DNA from 4 places in the Streptomyces sp. NPDC047515 genome. Region 4 is predicted to be linked to each of the others. Evidence: riboswitches for the same ligand, from Rfam matches in the RefSeq annotation. Region 4 holds a riboswitch; each other region holds the start of a gene.

What was found. Region 4 has a riboswitch for cyclic di-AMP ahead of ABZ826_RS03870 (C40 family peptidase). Riboswitches for the same ligand answer to the same signal wherever they lie in the genome.
Positions count from the first base shown of each region.
Region 1: it holds a riboswitch for cyclic di-AMP, as region 4 does, so the genes downstream of both, ABZ826_RS17370 (M23 family metallopeptidase) here and ABZ826_RS03870 (C40 family peptidase) in region 4, are expected to answer to the same signal.
Region 2: it holds a riboswitch for cyclic di-AMP, as region 4 does, so the genes downstream of both, ABZ826_RS21550 (LysM peptidoglycan-binding domain-containing M23 family metallopeptidase) here and ABZ826_RS03870 (C40 family peptidase) in region 4, are expected to answer to the same signal.
Region 3: it holds a riboswitch for cyclic di-AMP, as region 4 does, so the genes downstream of both, ABZ826_RS24845 (M23 family metallopeptidase) here and ABZ826_RS03870 (C40 family peptidase) in region 4, are expected to answer to the same signal.

Region 1 covers NZ_JBEYTM010000018.1:45,856-50,434, reverse strand. The annotation lists gene ABZ826_RS17380 (HPr family phosphocarrier protein) at 1-222, shown strand, start outside; gene ABZ826_RS17375 (GntR family transcriptional regulator) at 360-1,076, opposite strand; gene ABZ826_RS17370 (M23 family metallopeptidase) at 1,340-2,140, opposite strand; cyclic di-AMP (ydaO/yuaA leader) riboswitch at 2,153-2,320, opposite strand; gene ABZ826_RS17365 (pitrilysin family protein) at 2,729-4,111, opposite strand; gene ABZ826_RS17360 (pitrilysin family protein) at 4,138-4,579, opposite strand, start outside.
Region 2 covers NZ_JBEYTM010000026.1:5,174-9,752, forward strand. The annotation lists gene ABZ826_RS21540 (tyrosine-protein phosphatase) at 1-27, opposite strand, end outside; gene ABZ826_RS21545 (alpha-galactosidase) at 253-2,352, shown strand; cyclic di-AMP (ydaO/yuaA leader) riboswitch at 2,643-2,803, shown strand; gene ABZ826_RS21550 (LysM peptidoglycan-binding domain-containing M23 family metallopeptidase) at 2,807-3,736, shown strand; gene ABZ826_RS21555 (SGNH/GDSL hydrolase family protein) at 3,925-4,579, shown strand, end outside.
Region 3 covers NZ_JBEYTM010000033.1:21,124-25,702, forward strand. The annotation lists gene ABZ826_RS24840 (aldo/keto reductase) at 1-282, opposite strand, end outside; gene ABZ826_RS24845 (M23 family metallopeptidase) at 596-1,933, opposite strand; cyclic di-AMP (ydaO/yuaA leader) riboswitch at 1,945-2,097, opposite strand; gene ABZ826_RS24850 (PP2C family protein-serine/threonine phosphatase) at 2,378-3,538, opposite strand; tRNA gene ABZ826_RS24855 (tRNA-Met) at 3,815-3,888, opposite strand; gene ABZ826_RS24860 (SPFH domain-containing protein) at 3,982-4,579, opposite strand, start outside.
Region 4 covers NZ_JBEYTM010000003.1:207,920-212,498, forward strand. The annotation lists gene ABZ826_RS03860 (C40 family peptidase) at 1-59, opposite strand, end outside; gene ABZ826_RS03865 (hypothetical protein) at 416-769, shown strand; gene ABZ826_RS03870 (C40 family peptidase) at 893-2,041, opposite strand; cyclic di-AMP (ydaO/yuaA leader) riboswitch at 2,048-2,213, opposite strand; gene pcrA (DNA helicase PcrA) at 2,635-4,579, shown strand, end outside.

The sequences.
Region 1 (4,579 bases), on a different contig from region 4:
ATCTTTGTCCGTGCCGCCACGGCTTCCGGCGTCCCCGTGACCATCTCCAAGGCCGATGGCAACCCGGTGAACGCCGCTTCCATGCTCGCGGTGCTCGGCCTCGGCGCGCACGGCGGCGAGGAGATCGTGCTGGCGTCCGAGGCCGATGACTCCGAAGCCGCCCTGGACCGCCTGGCGAAACTGGTCGCCGAAGGGCTCGACGAGCTTCCGGAGACCGTCTGAACCATTTCCTGCGAGAGAGCCGCGGCAGCCTTATTCGGGGCCGCGGCTCCATGCATTTCCGGGCAGCGGCCGGCGAAGAGAATTCGGGCAGCCCAAAGAATCCCGAACGGAATTACCACCCTTTGTATACGGCGTGATTATTGATTCCGAACACCGGGAGTGTTTACGGAATGTTGCGAACTCCTCACCCGACCCGCGCGGGAGGCGGTCGGCTGACGGCCCGGCCGGTCGGCGCGGCGCAGCCGGTGCACGGTCGTGGCCCGTTCGGCGTGCTGGGTGGCCAGCGTCCTCGCCCGTCCCGCGTCACCGCGCGCCACCGCGTCCACGATGGCTCCATGCTCCGCCCAGGAATCCACCGGGTGGGCAGGCTGATCGACCACGTACATCCAGGTGATCTTGTGGCGCAGCTGGGTGAGCGTCGCGATCAGGCTGGAACTGTCCGAGGCCTGTGCCAACGTCTCGTGGAACCAGCCACCCAGTGAGCGCAGGTCCTCCCCCTCGCCCCGCCTGGCCCGCTCCTGACCGAGCCTGACCAGACCGCGCAGCACCTTGAGATGCGCCTCGGTGCGGCGCTGCGCGGCGCGCGCGGCACCCAGCGGCTCCAGCAGCGCCCGGACCTCCAGGAGGTCGGCGGCCTCCTGCTCGGTGGGCTCGGCGACACAGGCGCCCGCGTGCCGGCGGGTGACCACGAACCCCTCGGACTCCAGGGTGCGCAGCGCTTCCCGCACCGGGACACGGGAGACCCCGTAGCGGCGCGCCAGCAACTCCTCGGTGAGCCGGCTGCCGCGTTCGAAGACACCGGAGACGATGTCGTCACGGATTGCCGTGCATACCGAATGCGCCGGAATACGCATGTCCGAACCTCCGCCTTAATCCCCGCGAAACGCGGCCGACCGACGTCTGTTCTGCGACTCTATTGCAATGCGGCGTCATTTCCGATGCCGGGTGGAAATTCATGAATATCTTTTGGTCGCGGGGCGGCCGGCCGTCGGCACCACGGGCGGTGCGGCGGTCGATTCGGCGGTCGGGCGCGGGGGGGCGCGTCCGACCGCCGGGCGCGACGAAGGCCCCGGCGTGACGCCGGGGCCTTCGAAGGGGCGCTGAGGACGGTCGCCGGTCAGACGTTGACGCCGTGAGCGCGCAGGTACGCGACGGGGTCCATGTCGGAGCCGTACGAGGGCGTGGTCCTGGCCTCGAAGTGGAGGTGCGGTCCGGTGGAGTTGCCGGTCGAGCCGGAGAGGCCGATCCGCTGACCGGCACCGACGCTCTGGCCGACGGAGACGCCGATCGAGGAGAGGTGGCCGTACTGCGTGTACGTACCGTCCGTCATCCGGAGCACGATGTTGTTGCCGTACGCGCCGCCCCAGCCGGCCTCGACGACCGTTCCCGCGCCGACGGCGACGACGGAGCTGCCGGACGCGGCGTGGAAGTCGATGCCCGAGTGTCTGCCGGAGGACCAGAGCGAGCCGCTGGACTTGTAGCCGGTGGTGACGTACGAGCCGGCGACCGGGAGCTGGTAGGAGCCCAGACGGGTGCGCTCGGCGGACCGGGCGGCGCGCACCTTCTCGGCACGCGCCTCTGCCTCACGCTCCGCCTCGGCCTTCGCCTCTGCGGCCTTCTTCTTGGCCTCGGCCCTGCGCTGGGCCTCCGCCTTCGCCCTGGCCGCGACATCGGCCTGACGCTTCTGCTCGTCGGCCTGGGCGGCGACCTGGTCGGCCAGTGCACCCTCGATCGCGATGATCTGGTTCAGACCGGTCTCGCTGACGGAGGGAGTCCCCGCGTCCGCAGCGAGGGCCGGGGCGGCCATGCCGCCGATGACTCCGGTGGTCGCCAGAGCCGCGGTGCCGGCGATCTTCGCGCTCCTGCGGGTCAGTCGGCTCGGGGCACGATGCTTCCCGGTGGCACGGGTGAAAGCCATGGAGTGGCGGATCCTTTCCTTCCTTCTCGCCTACCGGGTTAGCTGACGGGTTCGGAACAGGAAGGTCTCCTACGGACGCCCCGGCCTCACCGAGGTACAGGCATCCGATTCACCCCAGGGACTGCGTGGGTCCCCGGCTCCCCAGGCTCGCGCCTGATGGGGACTCGGCGATGACTGCCCGGTACGTCACGGTTGCGGCATACGAGTGGCGGACAGCCCAGCCGACGCTAAGCGGCGTCACTTTCATTCACCAAACGGACAGGCCGTTTTGTAGCGCATCCCACAGGGCAGACAGGCAACCTCCCCGCCAGAACGAACAAAAGGGAGACCCTGGCGACACGTGACGCACAGAAGCCTCCCTTTTGTCCCGGTATGCACACCGATGGCGAATCGGTGGACCTACTGGTGCGACCGGCACTCAGCCGGTGCGACCTGCTCCGCCGTGCCGACCCGTGCGACCGGGAGCTCCGCCGGTGTCCGATCGAACGTGACAGTCGACCGGTGATCTGTCACACGCGACCGGGCGGCCGGCCGGTCGCACCCGCACCGGGTCGGCCGTCCGGCATCCGCAACGGGGTACGACGACGGTCAGCCGGCGACCACCGACACCTCTCCGATGCCCAGTGCGCGGACCGGCTCCTCGATCCGCGCGGCGTCACCGACGAGGACCGTGACGAGCCGGTCTCCCGGGAAGGCGTTGACCACCGCCGCAGTCGCCTCGACCGTGCCGGTCTCCGCGAGCCGGGCGTACAGCTGTGCCTGGTAGTCGTCCGGGAGGTGCTGCTCGACCTGATCTGCCAGAGTGCCCGCGACGGAGGCCGCCGTCTCGAACTTCAGCGGTGCGACGCCCACGAGATTCTGCACGGCCGTCTCGAGCTCTTCATCGGTCAGCCCCTCGGCCGCCAGGGTCCGCAGGACCGTCCACAGGTCCTCCAGCGCCGGCCCGGTGGACTCCGTGTCCACCGATCCGCTGATGGCGAGCATCGCGGCGCCGGTCGCGCCCGAGGCGGAGTCCGGGGCCGACGACCGCAGCACCTGGGCAAAGGCCCGCACGCCGTAGGTGTAGCCCTTCTCCTCGCGCAGCACACGGTCCAGCCGGGAGGTGAGCGTGCCGCCCAGGCAGTACGTGCCCAGCACCTGGGCCGGCCACACGCTGTCGTGCCGGTCGGCGCCGATCCGGCCGATCAGCAGCTGCGTCTGCACCGCGCCGGGACGGTCGACGATCACCACTCGGCCGGTGTCGTCGGCGGTGATCGGCGGGACCGGACGGGGCTCGGCGGCGTCGCCCGACCAGTCGCCGAGGGTGTCGGCGAGCAGGGCGTCGAGGTCGATGCCGGTGAGGTCGCCGACGACCACGGCGGTCGCCGCGGACGGCCTGACATGGGCGTCGAAGAAGGCACGCACGGCCGCCGAGTCGATCCGCTCCACCGTCTCCTCGGTGCCCTGGCGCGGGCGCGACATCCGCGCCGTGGCCGGGAAGAGCTCTTTGGAGAGCTGCTTCGCGGCTCGCCGGGCCGGATTGGCCTGCTCGTGCGGGATCTCGTCGAGCCGGTTGCGCACCAGCCGTTCGATCTCGCTGTCGGCGAAGGCGGGCGACCGCAGCGCCTCGGCGACCAGCGCGAGCGCCTTGGCCAGCCGGGAGGCCGGGACCTCCAGGGAGACCCGGACTCCGGGGTGGTCCGCGTGCGCGTCGAGGGTGGCGCCGCAGCGCTCCAGTTCGGCGGCGAACTCCTCGGCGGTGTGCTTGTCGGTGCCCTCGGACAGTCCCCGCGACATGATCGTGGCCACGCCGTCGAGGCCCTCGGGCTCCGCGTCCAGAGGGGCGTCGAGGAAGATCTCGACCGCCACGACCTGCTGGCCGGGGCGGTGGCAGCGCAGCACCATGAGGCCGTTGGGCAGGGCGCCGCGCTCCGGCGCGGGGAAGGCCCAGGGCCGTGCGACGCCGGGCGTCGGCTGCGGGTGGTACTGCATCGAAACTCCAGTCGCGGCAGCGTCGGTCACTTGTCCGCCCCTTCGTGCGCGTCGGTGTCGTCGGCGTCGGTCTCATCAGTGTCCGCCGCGTCCGCGGGCTCGGCCGATTCGACCGGCTCGTAGACCAGCACCGCCCGGTTGTCAGGGCGCAGCTGGGCCTTGGCGACGGCCTGGACCTCTTCCGCGGTGACGTCGAGCACCCGCTGTACCGCGGTCAGGGCGAGCTGCGGGTCACCGAACAGCACGGCGAACCGGCAGAGTTCGTCGGCGCGGCCCGCGACCGTACCGAGCCGGTCCAGCCACTCCCGCTCCAACTGGGCCTGTGCGCGCTCCATTTCCTCGGGCGTGGGGCCCTCGGCCGCGAACCGGGCCAGCTCCTCGTCGACCGCGGCCTCGATCTGCGGCACCTCGACACCGCCGGACGTCTTGACGTCCAACCAGCCGAGCGAGGGGGCGCCGGCCAGTCGC
Region 2 (4,579 bases), on a different contig from region 4:
CGGGATCTGCGGCAACTGTTGCGTCACAGGGACTCCTGGGGTGTCTGGCGTCGACGCGAGTCGCCGACAAGGCCACTTCCGCGACGATACGACATTGATTCCTCAGGCAATCATCTCGGTCTTTCCTTGTCGATACCTCGTGAACCCTCGCGCTCCGGTGGCGAATCCGTCCGGCGAATTCCTTGCGAGACCGTTGCCCGCCCACCCGGCGACGGTCGATGATGTGCGGAACTGTTGGAATGTGGGGAAGCGATGATCGAGACTGGCGGCAAGGGCCGGACCTGGCTGCTCACCGGGGCGAGCAGCAGCTACGCATTGCGAGTCACCGAGCGGGACGAACTGCTCCATCTCCACTGGGGGCCGCGGATCTCCCTCGCCGCGGCCGATGCCCTGGCTGCGGCGCCGGATCCGCCAGCCAGGGGATTCGAGTCCCGGCTCGACGGCCGTGAGGAGTATCCCGTGGAGGGCGGCCCGCGGTTCGTCCGCCCGGCCCTCGCGGTGCGCACCCCCGAGGTCCGCGGCACGGAGTGGGCCTTCACCGACGCCGTGGTGGACGGGGACGAACTCCGTATCGGCTTCACCGACTCCGTGCACCGGCTCGCCCTCACCCTGCACTACCGGATGCGGAACGACTCCGATGTGATCGAGCGCTGGGCCACCGTCACCCATGCGGGACCGGACGGCCCGCCGCTGGAACTGCTGCGCGCCGACGCCGCCGCCTGGGCGCTGCCCGCCCGCGACGGCTGGCGGCTGAGCCGCCTGCACGGCCGCTGGGCGGCGGAGTCCCGGCTCGCGCGGGCGGAGCTGACGTACGGCGAAAGCGTCATCTCCAGCAGGCGCGGCCATACGGGCCACCAGTACCTGCCGTGGGTCGCGCTGGATGCCGACGGTGCGGCGACCGAGGAGAGCGGGGAGGTGTACGGCTGCGCGCTCGGCTGGTCCGGGTCGTGGCGGATCTCCGTACAGCGGCTCCCCGACGGGCTCGTGCAGATCACCGGCGGCGCGGGCCATGACGACTCCGGGCTGCTGCTGCTCGGACCGGGTGAGTCCTACGTCACACCGGCCTTCGCCGGACTGTGGAGCGCGGAGGGGTTCGGCGGGGCGAGCCGGGCCTGGCACGCCTGGCAGCTGGCCCATGTGATCCCGGACGCGCAGAACCTGCGGCCGGTGCTCTACAACTCCTGGGAGGCGACCGGCTTCGACATCTCGCAGGGGCAGCAGCGCGCCCTCGCCGAGCGGGCCGCGGCGATGGGGGTCGAGCTGTTCGTCGTGGACGACGCGTGGTTCGGGCAGCGCACCAGCGACCGGGCGGGGCTCGGGGACTGGACGCCGAATCCGGACCGCTTCCCCGGCGGGCTGAAGCCGCTCGCCGACGAAGTGCACGGTCTCGGCATGCAGTTCGGCATCTGGGTCGAGCCGGAAATGGTCAATGCCGACAGTGATCTTTATCGCGCACACCCGGACTGGGTGCAGCACTTCCCCGGCCGGACGCGCACCGAGTTCCGTAATCAACTGGTGCTCAATCTGGCCCGCGCCGATGTGCGGGACCATCTCTATGGGCAATTGGACACGCTGCTCTCCGGTGCGCCCGTCGACTATGTGAAATGGGACTTCAACCGCTCTTTCACCGAAGCGGGCTGGCCGGGCGAGGAGTATCCGCAGAAGCTCTGGATCGAGCATGTGCGCGCCCTGTACGAGCTGATCGACCGGCTACGGGCGGCGCACCCCTCGGTCGCCTTCGAGTCCTGCTCGGGCGGCGGCGGCCGGATCGATCTGGGGATTCTGTCCCGCACGGATCAGGTGTGGACCTCCGACAACACCGACCCGCTCGACCGTCTCGCCATCCAGGAGGGCTTCGGTCAGATCCATCCGGCCCGGGTGATGGCCGCCTGGGTCACCGACAGCCCGAACGTCCAGCTCAACAACCGGGTCAGCTCGCTGCGCTTCCGCTTCGTGAGCGCGATGGCCGGTGTGCTCGGGGTCGGCGGGGACCTCGCCGAATGGAGTGAGGGGGAACTGGCCGAGGCGCGGGGCTGGGTGGACCTCTACAAGGAGATCCGGTCGGTGGTGCAGCACGGCGCCCTGTACCGGCTGCGCGCCCCGCGCGGCGGACTCAGCGCGGTCCAGTACGTCCACGGGGAGGAGACCGTGGTCCTGATGTGGCTGGAGGCGCAGCGGTACGGGGAGCGGCCCCCGGCCCTCGGACTGCGCGGGCTCGACCCCGCGGCGACGTACACCTGCCTGGACACGGGGGCGGTGCACCACGGTTCGGTGCTGCTGCACCAGGGGCTGCACACCGGGCTTCAGGGGGATCTGGATGCGGGGGTGGTGAGGCTCCGGCGCGAGCGATGAACACGGCGTGTCCGTAATGCGCCGATTCTGGCCTAACGGGCACTGTTTGTCGGGTAGGTGGTCGTCCTCTCGTGAGCGGGATCATATCCGTGACGGTGCGTGCTGGCGGGGCGGTCGGGCATTCCGTGCGCGGCGCGGAAATTCAAGATCCTTAATCCACGGAGTGTGACCGGAATTCCGCGCCGAATTCCCGGCGCGGATTCCGATGAGGAGCCGGAGGCTTGTTCTCGCCGTCCCGACTCGCTTACGGTCACCGTCAATCCGGTCGGACCGCCTAATCCTGCCGCCGCCCGGAATTCGCACCCACTCATCGTGTGGCAGGAGCGGGGGAACCAGGTAGGCCGCCGATCGGAGAAATCCGGCCGGCTCGGGGTGAAGCCGCGCTCAGTGCGGCCGGGCATCTCCAGCCCGAACCCGACAGCTCACCTCGTAGGCGCCGGAGAGGAAACACCCCATGCCCATATCGGGTAAGCACCGTCGTACGAAGTCCAGCGTCATCGCCCGTGGCGTCGCCGCCGCAGGCGCCGGTGGCGCCGTCATCGCGCTGCCGCTGCTCGGCGCCACCGGTGCCCACGCTGCGGAACAGGCCGCCCCGGCCGCCGTCACGCAGTCCGCCTCCGCCGCCGCGCACGCCGCCCCGGCCCAGCCGGTCGCGCAGAAGCAGGCCGCCACCACGACCTACTCCGTCGTCTCCGGCGACTACCTGTCGAAGATCGCCGCCGAGCACAAGATCGAGGGCGGCTGGCAGAAGCTGTACCAGGACAACCGCGAGGTCGTCGGCGAGAACCCCGGTCTGATCTTCCCGGGCATGAAGCTGACGCTCGGCGGCAAGGCCTCGGCCGACGCCGCGTCCACCGGCGCCGGCGCGGGCGCGGCCCTCCCCTCGAAGGCCCCCTCGGTCGTGGAGAAGTCCGCCCCGGCCAAGGCCTCGACGGTCACGGAGTCCAAGACCTCCGCCCCGGCGGTCCAGAGCAGCAGCTCCGGCTACGTCCACCCGGTCCCCGGCAACCACACCACCGGTTACCGCGCCTCCGGCTCCAACTGGTCCAGCGGCAGCCACACCGGGATCGACTTCCCCGTCTTCACCGGCACCAGCGTGAAGGCCATCACCTCCGGCACCGTCGTCACCGCCGGCTGGGGTGGCGCGTACGGCAACCAGGTCGTCATCAAGCACGCCGACGGCCACTACTCGCAGTACGGCCACCTGTCCTCGATCTCCGTCTCGGCGGGCCAGTCCGTGAGCACCGGTCAGCAGATCGGCCTCTCCGGCGCTACCGGCAACGCCACCGGGCCGCACCTGCACTTCGAGGTCCGCACGGGCCCGGCGTACGGTTCGGACATCGACCCGATCGCCTTCCTGGCTTCGCACGGCATCTACGTCTGAGTCGAACTGCCGGGCACATGAACGACATGGCATGACCCGAGCCATACAGAAGGGGCGGTGCGCGGCGGCGCACCGCCCTTCTGCTTATTCCCCCTTTACCAAAACCTGACCGGGTGGTCTATCTCACCACCCGTCAACCCCTTATTACGGTCGCGTAGGTCACATTCGGCGGTGCAGGATAAGCGTTTGTGGCAGACGATTCGAGAAAAAATCAACGTGGCGTCATCAACCGACATGGTGTCATCGGGTCGTACGCGGCGATTGGCGACAGCTTCACCGAGGGAGTCGGCGACCCCGGCCCGGACGGGACCTTCGTCGGCTGGGCGGACCGGTTCGCGGTACTTCTCGCGGACCAACTCCCGGATCCCGATGCGGCAACGGGCACCGAAGGCTCCGCGCACGGGAATTTCAGGTACGCCAATCTCGCCGTACGCGGACGACTCCTGGACCAGATCGTCGAGGAGCAGGTGCCGCGCGCCAAGGAGCTCGCACCCGACCTGGTGAGCTTCTGCGCGGGCGGCAACGACATCATCAGGCCCGGCACCGACCCCGACGACGTTGCCGAGCGTTTCGAGCGCGCGGTCGCGGAGCTGACCGAATCGGTCGGCACCGTCCTGGTCACCACCGGCTTCGACACCCGTGGCGTTCCCGTGCTGCGCCACCTGCGCGGCAAGATCGCCACCTACACCGCCCATGTGCGGTCCATCGCCGACCGCTACGACTGCCCGGTCCTCGACCTGTGGTCGCTGCGGTCCGTCCAGGACAGGCGCGCCTGGGACGACGACCGGCTGCATCTGTCGCCCGAGGGACACACCAGGGTCGCGCTGCGGGCCGCCCAGGTCC
Region 3 (4,579 bases), on a different contig from region 4:
CGAGGGGTGGGCGCCGACCTTCGTCGCGACGACGATCTCGGACCGGTTGGCACGTGTCGCGAGCCACTTCCCGATGACGGTCTCCGACTCGCCGCCCTCATTGCCCGGGATCCAGGCCGAGTAGGCGTCGGCGGTGTCGATGAAGTTGCCGCCCGCCGCGGCGTAGGCGTCCAGCACGGCGAACGACTGCGCCTCGTCGGCCGTCCAGCCGAAGACGTTGCCGCCGAGGGCGAGCGGGAAGACCTGGAGGTCGGAAGGGCCCAGCTTACGAAGAGAAGTCATATGTGGATCAACGGACACCAGCGGTTCCGCTATTCCGGCAGCCCGCCATTCAGGCAGGCCCGTCGATTCCACCGGCCCACCGATCCGCCCGGCCCGTCGCTCCGGCCGGCCCATGCCCGTCCGGCCCACCAGCCGCCATTCCACCCGGCCCACCACCCCATCGGCCACCGATCCGCCCGGCCCACCCCTCCGGCCGGAGCGACTGTGCCGACAGACCGGCAGCCCTGGCGTCGGGGGGAGAGCGTCAGGGCTGCCGGGTTTCAGTGGCCGGCGAACCGGCTCGGATCACGCGGGCCGCGAGGCGGCCGGTCGATCAGGGGTTGAGGCCCTTGTCGTGCAGCCAGGCCATCGGGTCGATACCCATACCGGCCGGGGTGTGGACCTCCAGGTGGAGGTGCGGGCCCGTCACGTTGCCGGTCGCACCGACCCGGCCGATGGTCTCGCCGGTGGTGACCTCCTGGCCGACGCTGACACCGATCGAGGACTGGTGGCAGAACCAGAGCTCCGTACCGTCTTCGAGCTCCAGCACCGTGCGGTAGCCGTACGAACCGGACCAGCCGGCCGACTTGATGGTGCCGCCGTGTATGGCCTTGATCGGGGTACCCGTCGGCGCCGCGAAGTCGAGGCCGGTGTGGTAGCCGGAGGACCACATCGAGCCGGCCTCGCCGAAGGTCGAGGTGATCGTGTACGAGGTGGTCGGGATGGCGTAGCCGGCGGCGAGCTTGGCGAGCCGAAGGGCCTCCGCCTTCTTCTTGGCCTCTTCCTCCGCCTTCTTCTTCTCGGCGGCGACCTTGGCCTCGGCCGCGTCCTGCTGCTTCTTGGCTTCGGCGGCGGCCTTCTGCGCGGCCTCCTTCTCCTGGGCGGCCCTGGCCTCGGCGTCGGCGGCGTCCTGCTGCTGCTCGGCCTGCTGGAGGATACGGGCGCGGAGCACCTCGCCCGCGTCCGTCGTGCCCTGCTGGGCCTCGGCGGTGGTGATGCCGGCGGTGGTGAGCGGCGCGGACGCGGCGACGGTCTCGGCCTTGTCGGCTTCGGACTCGCCGGAGAACAGGGAACCCACGCCGGGAAGGGACTTGGCGTCGGGCAGATTGTCCGCGATGGAATCGGGAAGGGAGATGGAGACCGCCGGCTTGCTCTGTGCGGTGGCCATGCCGCCCGCACCGACCGCCGCGATGACGCCGACCCCGAGCACGGTGGAGCTACGGGCAAGTCCGTTGCGCTGCTTGGCGACGCGGTGCTTGCCGCGCACGGGGCGGACGGACTCCTCGGTGGGGTTCCACTCGTCCCGGCTTCGTTCGGGCTCGCCGTCGCCGTCGGCGCGGAATTCCCTGCGGAGCTCTGCCGAGTCGCCGGACCCACCGAACTCACCGGACCCACCGGCGAAGTCGCCGCCCGGCTCGGTGCCGTAGCCGGTGCCGAACGCCGTTCCCGTCCCGGCGGTTCCGTAACCGGCATCGGAGGCGAAACCGGGGCCGTAGCCGGTGTCGGAGCCCAGTCCGGCGTCAGAGGCGAAACCCGGGCCGTGACCGGGGCCGTAGCCGTAGTCAGATCCGGAACCGGAGCCGAAGTCGACACCGGGGCCGGAGTCGACACCGGGGCCGAAGTCCGAGGTGAACCGCACGGGGGCCTCGGGGGCAGGCTTGTTGGACGCCACGGGGGCGCACTCCTTTCCTTCCTTCTCGCCTACCGGGTTAGCTGACGGGTTCGGAGCAGGAAGGTCTCCTACGGGCGCCTCTGCCTCTCGTGAGACACAGGTGTCCGATTCACCCCATGTAGGTGGTTCCCCGGTTCCCTTGCGGAATTCGGCGCTCGCGCACGGTGCCGCCACTGACGACGGCTGGGACGACCGCGCTGCGTTATCGAACGTTAATAGACACCCGGGCCCGATTCCAAGCCGTTCCCACTGATCGTTCACGACTTTGGCCTGGACTTTACGGGACATACCCGGGTGGAATCGGATGAGTTGATCGACCCTCAGCCATTACCCGACGTCTGACGTTGCGTCAAATATTATGCGGAGCGGCGCCCTTCGGTTACGGACGGTGGCATGCCGTGCCCGAGACTCCGCCCGGTCCGCACCACGCGCCCGCCCCACCCGTCACATCGTGTCCAGACCCACGATCTTCACGGTCCTGCGCCGGTGCGGTTGCCCCTCCGCAGGACGTACGACCGCGAGCAGCGCCATGTCGTCGGTCGTCTCGCCGCCCGTGTGCCGCCGTACGTCGTCGGTCAGGGCGGACAGCAGTTCCTCGGGGCCCGGAAAGATCCGCCCGCGCAGCCGCGCCGCCGGATCGTAGAAGACCCCGTCGGCGTTGCGCGCTTCGGAGAGGCCATCGGTGTAGAGGAGCAGCGTCGTCCCCGCCGGCAGATCCCATTCGTCCGCCCGGTCGGGCCACACCCCCAGATCCATCCCGAGCGGCAGCGCGGGCACCGACGGTCCCAGCACATCCAGCGCCCCGTCCGGATGCAGCAGGATCGGCTCGGGGTGGCCGCGGTTGACGATCCGTACCCGCGACAGCCCGGACGGGATCTCGGCCAGTACGGCGGTGATGAAGCCCTCGACGGCGTCCAGCCCGCCCCGCCCCGTTCCCTCGCGCGCCAGCGCCCGCTCCAGCCGCTGCGCCACGCCCTCCAGCGAACGTTCCTGCTCGGCCGCCTCCCGGAACGCGCCGATGATCACCGCCACCGACTCCACGGCGTCGAGCCCCTTCCCCCGCACGTCCCCGACCACGAGCCGCACCCCGTGCGGGGTGTCCGCCACGGCGAACAGGTCACCGCCGACGAACTCGTCCGCCTGCGCCGCCACGTACCGCGCCGCCACATGCAGCCCGCCGATCCGGTCGGACGGCTTCGGCAGCACCGCCCGCATGGCGGTCTCCGCGATGACCCGCGCGGAGGCCAGTTGCTCGCTGCCGCGCCGCACGACCCCGTTGATGACGACCGCGAGGACCGACACCGTGGCCAGGGTGAGCAGCTCGATCAACGGCACGACCTGCGGCAACGTGTTGCTGTGCAGCCTCAGCGCGACGAGGGCCAGGAGCGAGGCGACGGCGGTGAGGATGGTGCCGGACAGCGAGAAGAACGGCGCGGCGATCAGCGGCGCGGCCACGAACAGCGGAATGGCGGTGAAGGGCGGCGGGGTGAGGAAGTCGAACACCAGCCCACCGACGATCATCAGGGCGGGCAGCGCGCGGACGAACCGCCGAGTGCGGACGCCACCCCCGGCATGTCTGCCGTGCCGCTTCAGCCGCTTCCACACCTGTGGTCTCCTGCCCGGTACGCGCACGGCTGCGGACGGTACCGCGCCCCACCCCAGGCTCACCTGAGCGAAGGCGCGCGGCGACTCCTCATCGGCCAATGGGGGTACGCGTGGTCCAGCTCACACACCGTCCGCCCCGCCCCTTCGCAAGCCCGAGGTCCGGGAACCAAGAACCGCTGACCGGGAACCGGCGGCGACGCGAACGGCGCCCCGGACGGCTACGGGGAAATGATTCAGGCCCGGCACGCTGTGTGCGTGCCGGGCCTGAATCTTCAGTAGCGGGGACAGGATTTGAACCTGCGACCTCTGGGTTATGAGCCCAGCGAGCTACCGAGCTGCTCCACCCCGCGTCGATGAACACAACTCTACGCCATGTCCGGCGCGCTCATGACCACTCGGCGAATCTCCCGCGTCCCGCCGCCCCTTCGATCCGGCCCCGGAGATCAATTCGTCTCGGTGATACGGGGAGCGGCCTTCCCGTCGACCGCCGGTGACTTCATCGCGCTCGCGCCGCGCTGCAGCGAATGGAGGATCGCCAGCCCCTGGCCGACCACGCCCGCAGCCATCTCATTGACACCGCTGGTGCCGTTGAGAACGGTGAGGTCGGCCCCCGACATGCCGCGCGCCGCCGCGTCGGCCAGCGCCGGCAGGTTCTCCACGACGCGGTTGGCCGCGATGAGCTCCTGGTTGCCGTCGCGCAGCGAGGCGGCGCGCACGCTGTTGGCGTCGGCCTGGGCCTGGGCGATGGCCCGCTCGGTGTACGCGTTGCCGTCGGCCTCGAACTTCACCCGGTCACGGGCCGCTTCCGCGAGGGTGCGCTGCCGGTACGCCTCGGCATCCGCCGGACGTCGGACCTCCGCTTCGAGCCGCTGCGCGGCGAGCGCGGCCTGCCGTTCGGCCAGCGCGGTCTGCTCCTCGATGACCTCGTGCGAGGCCTGGGCCTGCGCGAGCGGCCCGGCCTGCGCGGCGCGGGCGTTGTACTGCTCGGTCTCGGCGAGGAAGCCCGCCCGCTTGATCGCGGTGTCACGTTCGTACTCCGCC
Region 4 (4,579 bases):
GCGGTGCGGGCAGCAGAGCCGGTGTACGGGCGCTGCTTGGGTTTCCGATGCGCTGCCACGGGGGCGTGCGTCCTTCCTGGCGACTGCCCGACGGGGACTACCGGCGGGCTCGCCCGGGATCCGGTGGCGGGTCACCCACGGCTGGGCGGCCCGTCGCCGGATCCCCGGCGGGGTGACCGGCGTGCCGTCCGGGGGCGGAGCGACGGTGAAGACGGTCACCTGGTCAGGGACGCTAAACCCGGGGGATGGGGAAGAGTCGTAATGACGCTTATTGCCTGAATTTGGCGCGGCGCTGTCTCTGCTTGATCGGAAAAATGACAACAGAGTCAGGCAATTGGTGCAGACACGAGTGAAGTGCCAGGAAGCCGCACCTGCCTGCGGAGTGGTGATATAGGCGGGGCTAGGCTGCGGCCTCATGGACGTACTCATTCATGTCTTCGTCGCGCTGCACATCATCGGTATCGCCTCGCTGCTGGGCGGCTTCCTGACCCAGATGAAGGCGATGGGCGCGGGCGCGGCCCGGTTCGTCCCGGCGATGCTGCACGGCGCACTGACGATGCTGGTCACCGGGGTCGCGCTGGTCGGGCTCAACGAGGCCGACGACCACCATGTGAACAACATAAAGATCGGGGTCAAGCTGCTGCTCCTGGTCTTCATCCTCGCGCTCGTCTACGTCAAGCGGGACGAGGAGAAGGTCGACAAGGGCGCCTTCGCGGCGGTGGGCGGGCTGACCCTCGCCAACATCTTCATCGCCACGCTCTGGACCTGAGGGCCCGAAGGCCTGAGGGCCGCGGCCTGGTGTCCGGCGGTCGGGGCTGAGCCGGGCCGAGGCGATGTCCGGCCCGGCCGGCACGTGGGGCAGCCCACGCGCCGGCCGCTGGGGAGCGGGCCGTTACGCCGGCCGCACGCTGCCGTAGATCGGCATGTAGTAGATCGACTCCTCGCGCACATTCGCCCCCGGCTTCGGCGCGTGGATCATCATTCCGTCGCCCTGGTACATGCCGACGTGGCTGATGTCGTCGTAGAAGAAGACGAGGTCACCCGGGCGCAGATCCGCCGTGGCGACCTTGGTGCCTGTCTTCACCTGGTCCCAGGTGGTGCGCGGGATGTCGACGCCCGCGGCCTTCCACGCGGCCTGGGTGAGTCCGGAGCAGTCGTACGAGGACGGGCCCGTCGCGCCCCAGACGTACGGCTTGCCCAGCTGGGCCCTGGCGAAGGCGAGGACCTTCTCCGCCTTGGTGGTGGCGCTGCTGTCCGAGCCGGTCCCGGTGCCCGTCCCCGTACCACCGCCGGACCCCGCCGCCTTCGCGGCCTCCTCGGCCTTGCGGCCCGCCGCCGCCTTGGCGGCGGCCTGCTGCCGCGCGAGTTCCTCGGCCTTGCGCTCGGCCTCCGCCTCCTTCTTCCGCTCCAGCGCCGCCAGTCGCTCCTTCTCCTCGGCGGTCAGCTTCGACAGCGTCGCGCGCGCCTCGCCCAGCTTCCGCTGGACGTTCTGCTTGCTGGTGCGCAGCGTGGTCTGTGTCGTGGTCAGTGTCTCCAGGCTCTGCACCGCCTCGGCGCGCTTCTTCGAGGCCTTGACCTGCTGTGCGCGGAAGTCCGTGACCGCCTTCTGCTGCTGAGCCGTCATGCGGTTCATCAGCTGGCTCTGGTCGAAGTACGACTGCGGGTCGTCGGCCAGGAAGAAGGTGGCGTTGGGGGTGAGCGAGCCGGTGCGGTACTGCGCGGCCGCGTAGGCGCCGAGCGTCCTGCGGGCGTCGTTGAGTTTGTCGGCGCGCTTCGCCACGTCCTCCAGGAGGGCGTCGACCTCGGCGCGCTGGGAGGCGGCGTCCTCCTTCGCCTGGTTGTACCGCTGGGTCGCGGTGCCCGCCTGCCGGTAGAGGTCGTCGACCTTCTTCTGGACGTCCTCGATGCTGGGCTTCGGCGCGGGGGCCGCCGTGGCGCTCTGCGTGGAGAGCAGGGTCACGGACGCCAGCGCCGCCGTCGTGAGACCGACGGCCGGTGTGGTGGTGCGCACCCGGGTACGCGGTTTGCGATGCGATGCCAAGACGGCATCTCCTTCCGTGGACCGCCTACCGGGTTAGCTGTCGGGTTCGGGCGGAACGGAAGGCTGCCCTACGGTCCGAGTGGGGGATATGGGCCGATTCACCCCGGTTGTGCATGTGGGTCCCCGGTTCCGAACGCCCGCGTGGACAGCCCGGATTCGGCGAGGGCGCCCGCTCGGCGTGGTTCGCCTCAGGGGGTACGGGCCGCCCGGTCGAGCACGCTAGCCAATCCATGGTGCTGCTGTGAAGGTCGATGTTCGATATGCCCGATACATTTTCGTGACCTTCGTGGGGTGGGGGCGACGGGGCCGGCGGAGGCCCGGAAATCCCTACGGAATGTGGGTGTCCGCTTTCTTTGTGTACCTGGCTGCCGGGTGCGGTTCGCCATGCGGCAGCCGTGTGTCGGTGCGGCGGCCTGAGGGCTGTCCCGTAATCCCTGGCGGAACAGCGCGGGGCGTCGGATGCGGTGCATCGCAAGGCGGAGGAACATCCGCATACTGGACGTATACGGACGTTCCGACAGCGCAGCGAGGTGCCGTAGCTGTGGTCGTGCGCCCGCCCGGGATTACGGGACAGCCCTTAGACTCGACAAGCGATGAGCAGCCTCTTTGACGACAGCTTCCTGGCCGGCCTCCAGCACTCGGAGGAAGAGCCCCCGCCGCCTCCCGAGGACTCCGCACCCGAAGCGGTGCCGGAGGGCCTCTTCGCGGGCGTCTTCGACGGGCCCCCGCCGCCCCGGGACGCGTACTACCGTGACGGTGCGCACCGCCCCGTCATCGACTCCGCGGCGCTCCTCGACGGGCTGAACACCGAACAGCGCGCCGCGGTGGTCCACGCCGGCTCCCCGCTGCTCATCGTGGCCGGGGCGGGCTCCGGCAAGACCCGGGTGCTGACCCACCGGATCGCCCACCTCCTCGCCGAGCGCGGGGTGCACCCCGGCCAGATCCTGGCGATCACCTTCACCAACAAGGCCGCGGGCGAGATGAAGGAGCGCGTCGAGCAGCTCGTCGGACCGCGCGCCAACGCCATGTGGGTCATGACCTTCCACAGCGCGTGCGTACGCATCCTGCGCCGCGAGTCGAAGAAGCTCGGCTTCACCTCGTCGTTCTCGATCTACGACGCCGCCGACTCCAAGCGGCTGATGGCCCTGGTCTGCCGTGATCTCGACCTCGACCCCAAGCGCTTCCCGCCGAAGTCGTTCACGGCCAAGGTCTCCAACCTGAAGAACGAACTGATCGACGAGGAGACCTTCGCCGGCCAGGCCGCGGACGGTTTCGAGAAGACCCTCGCCCAGGCCTACGCGATGTACCAGTCCCGGCTGCGCGAGGCCAACGCGCTGGACTTCGACGACATCATCATGACGACGGTCCACCTGCTGCAGGCGTTCCCCGACGTCGCCGAGCACTACCGCCGCCGCTTCCGGCACGTCCTGGTCGACGAGTACCAGGACACCAACCACGCCCAGTACACCCTCGTACGCGAACTGGTCGGCCCGGCCGGCGAGGGCGACGCCCCCGCCGAGCTGTGCGTCGTCGGTGACGCGGACCAGTCGATCTACGCGTTCCGCGGCGCGACCATCCGCAACATCCTCCAGTTCGAGGAGGACTACCCGAACGCGACGACGATCCTGCTGGAGCAGAACTACCGCTCCACGCAGACGATCCTGTCCGCCGCCAACGCGGTCATCGAGCGCAACGAGAGCCGCCGCCCCAAGAACCTCTGGACGAACGCCGGCACGGGCGCCCGGATCACCGGCTACGTCGCCGACACCGAGCACGACGAGGCCCAGTTCGTCGCCGACGAGATCGACCGGCTGACCGACGCGGGCGACGCCAGGGCCGGTGACGTTGCGATCTTCTACCGTACGAACGCACAGTCCCGCGTCTTCGAAGAGATCTTCATCCGCGTCGGCCTGCCCTACAAGGTCGTCGGCGGCGTGCGCTTCTACGAGCGCAAGGAGGTCCGGGACGTCCTGGCCTACCTCCGGGTCCTCGCCAACCCCGAGGACACCGTCCCACTGCGCCGCATCCTCAATGTGCCCAAGCGCGGCATCGGCGACCGCGCCGAAGCGATGATCGACGCGCTGTCCCTGCGCGAGAAGATCACCTTCCCGCAGGCGCTGCGCCGGGTCGACGAGGCGTACGGCATGGCGGCCCGGTCGGCCAACGCCGTCAAGCGGTTCAACACGCTGATGGAGGAGCTGCGCACGATCGTCGAGTCCGGCGCGGGCCCGGCGGTGGTCCTGGAAGCAGTCCTGGAGCGGACCGGCTACCTCGCCGAGCTCCAGGCGTCCACCGACCCGCAGGACGAGACCCGCATCGAGAACCTGCAGGAACTCGCCGCCGTCGCCCTCGAATTCGAGCAGGAGCGCGGCGAGGCCGGCGAGGAGGGCGCGGGCACGCTCGCCGAGTTCCTGGAGCGGGTCGCGCTCGTCGCGGACTCCGACCAGATCCCCGACGAGGACGAGGACGGCTCCGGCGTCATCACGCTGATGACGCTGCACACCGCCAAGGGCCTGGAGTTCCCGGTGGTCTTCCTGA